2 linked regions of the Kutzneria chonburiensis genome follow. The protein of the gene in region 2 binds, or shares a complex with, the protein of the main gene of each other region. Links are inferred from orthologs where the notes say so. Each region holds a gene or a part of one and is shown on either strand. Other genes may lie near its edges. The genes, in order: nuoF and M3Q35_RS21045.

The links.
Region 1: the proteins of M3Q35_RS21045 (region 2) and nuoF are in contact, whole or in part, in a cryo-EM structure (PDB 8BEW), measured with the Thermoanaerobacter kivui proteins. The link is inferred for Kutzneria chonburiensis from one-to-one orthologs. Residues at the interface, in WP_049685740.1 of Thermoanaerobacter kivui: Glu27, Arg28, Gly29, Ala30, Leu31, Ile32, Gln36, Lys63, Gly66, Val67, Phe70, Tyr71, Gln73, Phe74, Leu88, Gly89, Thr90, Ala91, His93, Val94, Lys95, Arg125, Val126, Cys128, Leu129, Gly130, Ala131, Cys132, Gly133, Thr144; in WP_173402339.1 of Thermoanaerobacter kivui: Thr34, Gly35, Ala38, Tyr223, Pro233, Gly234, Ala235, Phe236, Arg239, Tyr266, Glu272, Arg309, Glu310, Gly311, Ala312, Ala314, Cys317, Ser326, Ile327, Glu328, Gly329, Lys330, Arg331, Gly332, Trp347, Ser390, Gly391, Lys392, Thr396, Val464.

What each region holds. Positions count from the first base shown.
Region 1 is NZ_CP097263.1:6,789,714-6,792,967, forward strand. What follows is about bases 109-3,052. They hold nuoF (NADH-quinone oxidoreductase subunit NuoF), read right to left. Parts: upstream 2,260-3,052; coding sequence 958-2,259; downstream 109-957. Other genes in these bases: M3Q35_RS31055 (NADH-quinone oxidoreductase subunit G), read right to left, coding at 109-954; nuoE (NADH-quinone oxidoreductase subunit NuoE), read right to left, coding at 2,270-3,004; M3Q35_RS31070 (NADH-quinone oxidoreductase subunit D), read right to left, coding at 3,001-3,052. Outside these bases: more of M3Q35_RS31055, read right to left, coding at 1-108; more of M3Q35_RS31070, read right to left, coding at 3,053-3,254. UniProt on the Escherichia coli protein: NDH-1 shuttles electrons from NADH, via FMN and iron-sulfur (Fe-S) centers, to quinones in the respiratory chain. The immediate electron acceptor for the enzyme in this species is believed to be ubiquinone.
Region 2 is NZ_CP097263.1:4,713,776-4,717,084, reverse strand. Bases 176-3,174 are described here. They hold M3Q35_RS21045 (NADH-quinone oxidoreductase subunit NuoE family protein), read left to right. Parts: upstream 176-1,394; coding sequence 1,395-1,955; downstream 1,956-3,174. Other genes in these bases: M3Q35_RS21035 (2Fe-2S iron-sulfur cluster-binding protein), read left to right, coding at 3,123-3,174; M3Q35_RS21040 (complex I 51 kDa subunit family protein), read left to right, coding at 1,964-3,049; M3Q35_RS21050 (molybdopterin oxidoreductase family protein), read left to right, coding at 176-1,395. Also shown: more of M3Q35_RS21050, read left to right, coding at 1-175; more of M3Q35_RS21035, read left to right, coding at 3,175-3,309. UniProt on the Escherichia coli protein: NDH-1 shuttles electrons from NADH, via FMN and iron-sulfur (Fe-S) centers, to quinones in the respiratory chain. The immediate electron acceptor for the enzyme in this species is believed to be ubiquinone.

The sequences.
Region 1 (3,254 bases), 2.1 Mb from region 2 along the record:
CGCTTCCGTCCACGAGGTCTCGACCAGCTCGCCGTTCTCGTCACGGACCATCGGCCGCAGCAGGCGGTCGGCGGACGTGGCGTAGCGGAAGGCGAACCGGCCCTTGTCGCAGTTCCACTCCTCGTTCACGGCCGGGTCGTCGCCGGCCAGCCGGCGCATCACCTTGCCGCGCCGCCAGTCCGAACGCTGGGAGCAGCCCGACGAGCAGTGCTCGCACACGCTCGGCGTGGACATGAGGTCGAACGGACGGGCCCGGAACCGGTAGGCGGCACTGGTCAGCGCGCCGACCGGGCAGATCTGGATGGTGTTGCCGGAGAAGTAGCTCTGGAACGGCTGCTCCTCGGCGATGCCGATCTGCTGCTGCGAACCGCGCTCGAGCAGGTCGATGAACGGGTCGCCGGCGATCTGCTTGGAGAACCGGGTGCAGCGCTGGCACAGCACGCACCGCTCCCGGTCCAGCAGCACCTGGCTGGAGATCGGGATCGGCTTGGGGAAGGTCCGCTTGGTCTCCACGAACCGGGAGTCGCTGCGGCCGTGGGCCAGCGCCTGGTTCTGCAGCGGGCACTCGCCGCCCTTGTCGCAGATCGGGCAGTCCAGCGGGTGGTTGATCAGCAGCAGCTCCATCACGCCCTGCTGGGCCTTGTCGGCCACCGGCGAGGTGTGCTGGGTCTTGACCACCATGCCGTCGGCCACGGTCATGGTGCAGCTGGCCTGCGGCTTCGGCATCGGCCGGCCGCCCATCTCCACCTCGACCAGGCACTGCCGGCAGGCGCCGGCCGGGTCCAGCAGCGGGTGGTCGCAGAACCGCGGGACCACGATGCCCAGCCGCTCGGCCGTGCGGATCAGCAGCTCTCCCTTGGGAGCAACCACTTCCAGCCCGTCGATGGTGAGCTTCACGTGGCCCTCGGGGACGACCAGCTCCGACGACGTCGGCTTCTCAGGTGCGACAGTCATGTCTCAGTGCGCTCCTGCCAGTGCGTGCTTCCCGGTGCTGGCCGCGTTGGTGTCGCACAGCGCCAGGAACTCGTCCTTGAAGTACTGGATGCCGCTGGTGATCGGGCTGACCGCGCCGTCACCGAGCGCGCAGAACGAGCGCCCCAGCACGTTGTCGCAGATGTCCAGCAGCGTGTCGATGTCGCTGGCCGTGCCCTCGCCGCGCACCATCCGCTGGAGGATCTGCACCAGCCAGTAGGTGCCCTCCCGGCACGGGGTGCACTTGCCGCAGGACTCGTGCTTGTAGAACTCGGTCCACTTCATCACGGCCCACGGCACCGACACGGTCTCGTTGAACAGCTGGAGCGCGGTGGTGCCCAGCATCGAGCCGGCCTCGGCCGCGCCCTCGAAGTCCAGCGGCACGTCCAGGTGGTCGGCCGTGAACAGCGGGGTCGAGCTGCCGCCTGGCGTCCAGAACTTCAGCGGGATGCCGTCCTTCATGCCGCCGGCCAGCTCGAGCAGCTGGCGCAGCGTGGTGCCCATCGGCGCCTCGTACTGGCCGGGGTTGGTGACGTGCCCGGACAGCGAGTAGATCTTCGGTCCCGGCGAGCGGTCCCGGCCCATGGCGCGGAACCAGTCCGAGCCGCCGTTGACGATGAACGGCACGCTGGCGATGGTCTCCACGTTGTTGACCACGGTCGGCGACTCGTACAGGCCGGAGGTGGCCGGGAACGGCGGCTTGAGCCGGGGCTGGCCGCGCAGGCCCTCCAGCGAGTCCAGCAGCGCCGTCTCCTCGCCGCAGATGTACGCGCCGGCACCGGAGTGGATCACCACGTCCAGGTCGAAGCCCGAGCCGAGGATGTCCTTGCCCAGGTAGCCGGCCGCGTAGGCCTCCTGCACCGCGGCCTGCATCCGGCGGATGCAGTGCAGCGCCTCGCCGCGCACGTAGACCGCGGCGAAGTTGGCCCTGATCGCGTACGAGGTGATGATGATGCCTTCGACCAGCGAGTGCGGGTCGGCCATCATCAGCGGGATGTCCTTGCAGGTGCCCGGCTCGCCCTCGTCGGCGTTGATCACGAGGTAGTGCGGCTTGCCGTCGCCCTGCGGGATGAAGCCCCACTTCATGCCGGTCGGGAAGCCGGCGCCGCCACGACCGCGCAGCCCGGAGTCCTTGCACAGCTGGATGAGCTGGTCCGGATGGGCCTTGAGCGCCTTGCGCAGGGCGGTGTAGCCCTCCAGCTGCTCATAGGTCCTGATCGTCCACGACCTCGGCGACAGCCACCGCTTGGTCAGCACCGGGGTCAGTGGTTTGACGTCGTTGTTCACTGCCGCCCCCTCACTTCTTCTCCGGCAGAGCGGGGAAGGAGACCGAGTCCGGCATCGCCGGCGCGGTCCACCCCTTCTCGTGCGCGATCTTGGCTCCGCGCAGCGTCTCCGGCGCGGCCGACGGACCGTCCACATCGGACTCCCGGCCGTCCAGGAAACCGGCCAGCTGGAGCTCGACCTGACGGAAGTCGGTCAGCGGCGCGCCCCGGCTGGGGTCCGGCTTCTTGCCGGCCTGTAGCTGCTTGACCAGGTCCAGCGCCGACTCCGGCGTCTGGTTGTCGTAGAACTCGTAGTTGACCTGAAGCACCGGGGCCAGGTCGCAGGCGGCAAGGCACTCGGCGTGCTCCAGCGTGATCGAGCCGGGCTCGCCCGGCTCGCCGGAGGTCTGCTCGTGGCCGAGCGCCTTGCCGTCACGGCCGAGGTGCTTGCGCAGCCCGTCGTAGATGGCGTCGCCGCCGAGCGCCGCGCACAGCGTGTTCGTGCACACGCTGACCAGGTGCTCGCCGCACGGCTTGCGCTTGTACATCGTGTAGAACGTGGCCACCGCGCTCACCTCGGCGGTGGTCAGGTCCAGCTGGTCGGCGCAGAACGCGATGCCGTCCACGCTGACGTAGCCCTCGACCGACTGCACCAGGTGCAGCATCGGCAGCAGCGCCGAGCGGGACCGCGGGTAGCGGGCGATGATCGCCTTGGCCTTGTCCGCGATGTCCGTGCCGAAGAGGTCGTCGGAGAGATCAGAGGTCACCGGTCACACCCACCCATCACCGGGTCGATCGAGGCCACCGCGGCGATCACGTCGGCGACCATGCCGCCTTCGCTCATCGCCGGCATCGACTGCAGGTTCACGAAACTTGGGTCCCGCACGTGGACCCGGAACGGCCTGGTGCCGCCGTCGGAGACGACGTGGTAGCCCAGCTCGCCGCGGGGCGACTCCACCGGCACGTACACCTGGCCGGCCGGCACCGCGAAGCCCTCGGTGACCAGCTTGAAGTGGT
Region 2 (3,309 bases):
AACGCGATCGCCCGGGAGATCATCCACTCGGGGCTGGCCAACAAGTCGTTCATCGAGCGCGGCACCGAGGGCTTCGAGGAGTTCGCCGCGTCGGTGGAGGAGTGGACGCTGCCGGTGGCGGAGCTGGAGACCGGCGTGCCGGCCGAGCTGATCCGCGAGCTGGCGCACGCCTACGCACGGGCCGACCGGGCCCAGATGTCGTGGACGCTCGGCATCACCGAGCATCACAACGGCACCGACAACGTGCTGTCGCTGATCAACCTGTCGCTGCTGGCCGGGCAGGTCGGCCGCTACGGGGCCGGCCTGAACCCGTTGCGCGGCCAGAACAACGTGCAGGGCGGCGGGGACATGGGCGCGATCCCGGACCGACTGCCCGGTTTCCAGGACATCGAGGACGCGGCCGTGCGGGCGTCCTTCGACGCCGCGTGGGGCTCGCAGCTCCAGCCCCGCAAGGGCTGGAACCTCACGCAGATGCTGGAGGCGATGGAACGCGGCGACATGACCACCGTGTACATCATCGGCGAGAATCCCGTGCAGTCCGAGGCCGACTGCGAGCACACGGTCAAGCGTCTGTCCAATTTGGACCACGTGGTGGTGCAGGACATCTTCCTCACCAAGACCGCGCAGCTGGCCCATGTCGTGCTGCCGGCATCGGCCGCCTGGTGCGAGACGGACGGCACTTTCACCAACAGCGAGCGCCGGGTGCAGCGGGTGCGCAAGGCGGTCGACGCGCCCGATGGCGCGCGAGACGATATCGAGCTGCTCTGCGAGCTGGCGCGGCGCCTGGGTCACGACTGGCACTACGACGGCGCGGAGCAGGTGTGGGACGAGATGCGGGCGCTTTCCCCGATGCACCGGGGAATGAGCTACGCGCGGCTGGCCGACCTCGGGGGCATCCAGTGGCCCTGCCCGGACGAGGACAGCCTCGAACCGTCGTTCCTGCACGCCCGGTTGTGGGAGACCGACCCGGTCAAGCGGGGTCGCCCGGCGCCGTTCTCGGTGCTGCGGCACAGCCCGCCGGTGGACGAGCTCAGCGCGGAGTTCCCGCTGCGGCTGACCACCGGGCGGCGGCTGGACTCCTACAACACCGGCGTGCAGTCGGGCGGGTTCGAGTCCCCGCTGCGGCGCGGCGAGACCCTGGACCTGTGTCCCCAGGACGCCCTGGACCTCGGCGTCGTGGCGGACGAGATGGTGCAGGTCTCGTCGCGGCGCGGAGCCATCGTCGCGCCGGTGCGGATCGACGAGGGTCTCAGCCCGGGGCTGGTGTTCATGACCTTCCACTTCCCGGACGAGATCAACACCAACGTGATCACCATCGAGGCCACCGACCCGGTCGCCGGCACCGCCGAGTACAAGGCGGCCGCGGTGCGTGTGGACAAGCTGGTGAACCACTGATGGACCTGCGCTTCCTGGAGGCAGCTCCGTCCACAGTGGAGCAGAACGCCGTCGATGCCGCGTTGGAGGGCACCGATTGTGGACGTGACCAGCTGCTGCCGGCTTTGCACGCGGCCAACGACGCCGTCGGGTGGATCAGCGAAGGCGCGCTGAACCACATCTGCCGTCGGCTGTCCGTGCCGCCGGCCGAGGCGTACGGCGTGGCCACCTTCTACTCGCTGTTCGCGATGGAGGAGCGGCCGCGCAAGGTGGTGCACGTCTGCGTGGACCTGGCCTGCAAGGTCAACGGCGCCGAGGCGCTGGCCGCCGCGCAGACCGATTACGTCGTTCGCAGCCCGTGCCTGGGGGTCTGCGAACGCGCGCCGGCGGCGCTGGCCGTCGAGGCCGGAGCGGGGTCCGAGTACCTGATGCCGGAGCTTCCGTTGCCGCAGCAGGGGATCCTGGTTTACGGCTGCTGCGCCGGGTCGGCACGGTCGACCCCGCCAGCCTCGACGACTACCGCGCCGCCGGCGGGTATGCGGCACTGCGCAACGCTTTCCTGCTCGGGCCGCAGGGCGTGATCCGCGAGGTGACCGACGCCAAGCTGATGGGTCGGGGCGGGGCGGCGTTCCCCACGGGCCGCAAGTGGGCCGCGACCGCCGGGCAGCCCGTGCGGCCGCATTACCTGGTGTGCAACGCCGACGAGAGCGAACCCGGCACGTTCAAGGACCGGGTGTTGATGGAGGGCGACCCGTTCGGCGTGATCGAGGCGATGACCGTCGCCGCCTACGCGACCGGGTGCACCCGTGGGTACTTGTACATCAGGGGTGAGTACCCACGGGCCTTCTCCTTGCTGCGCAACGCCATCGCCGTCTGCCGGGAGCGCGGCTTCCTGGGCCCGTCGGTCATGGGCCAGCCGGGCTTCGACTTCGACATCGAGATCCGCCGGGGCGCCGGGGCGTACATCTGCGGCGAGGAGACCGCGATCTTCAACTCCATCGAGGGCTTCCGCGGCGAGCCGCGCAGCAAGCCGCCGTTCCCGGTGGAGAAGGGCCTGTTCGGCCGGCCGACCGTGGTCAACAACGTGGAGACGCTGGCCAACGTGCTGCTCATCCTGACCGAGGGATGCGAGGCGTTCCAACAGGTTGGCACTGCTGGCTCCACCGGGTCCAAGCTCTTCTGCGTCTCCGGCACCGTGCCGAAGCCCGGGGTGTACGAGGTGCCGTTCGGCGCGACACTTCGTGAGCTCCTGGAGTTGGCCGGCGGTGTCGACGATCTTCGGGCCGTGCTGTTGGGCGGCGCGGCCGGCGGGTTCCTACGCCCCGACGAGATCGATCTGCCGCTGACCATGGAGGATGCCCGCACCGCCGGCACCACCCTCGGCTCCGGCGTCGTTCTTGTCCTGGACGGCACGGTTGATGTCGGCGGTTTCCTCTTGCGTATAGCCGAGTTCTTCCGTGACGAGTCGTGCGGGCAGTGTGTGCCGTGCCGGATCGGTACTGTCCGTCAGGAGGAAGCCTTGCACCGCATCGTGCAGCGCAAAGGTGATGCCCAGGATCTCGTGCTGCTACGGGATGTCGGTCAGGTCATGCGCGACTCGTCCATCTGCGGCCTGGGCCAGACCGCTTGGAACGCCATCGAATCCGCCATCGACCGTCTCGGGGTGCAGCTGTGACCGAGCTTGCGAGGGAACCAATGAGCACAGAGACCACGGTCGCAGACCGGCCGAGCGTCAGCGAGGTGGGGCTGTGACTGTTGTCGACATCGGACTGCCGCGCCGTCTGGTCGAGTTCACTTTGGACGGTTCACCCGTCACGGTGCCGGAGGGCTCGACCATTCTCAGCGCGTGCAAGGACATGCCCACGCTGTGCTACGGCGACACCTTGGAGCCGGCCAACGCCTGCCGGGTGTGCATGGTCGAGGTCGAGGGCTCGC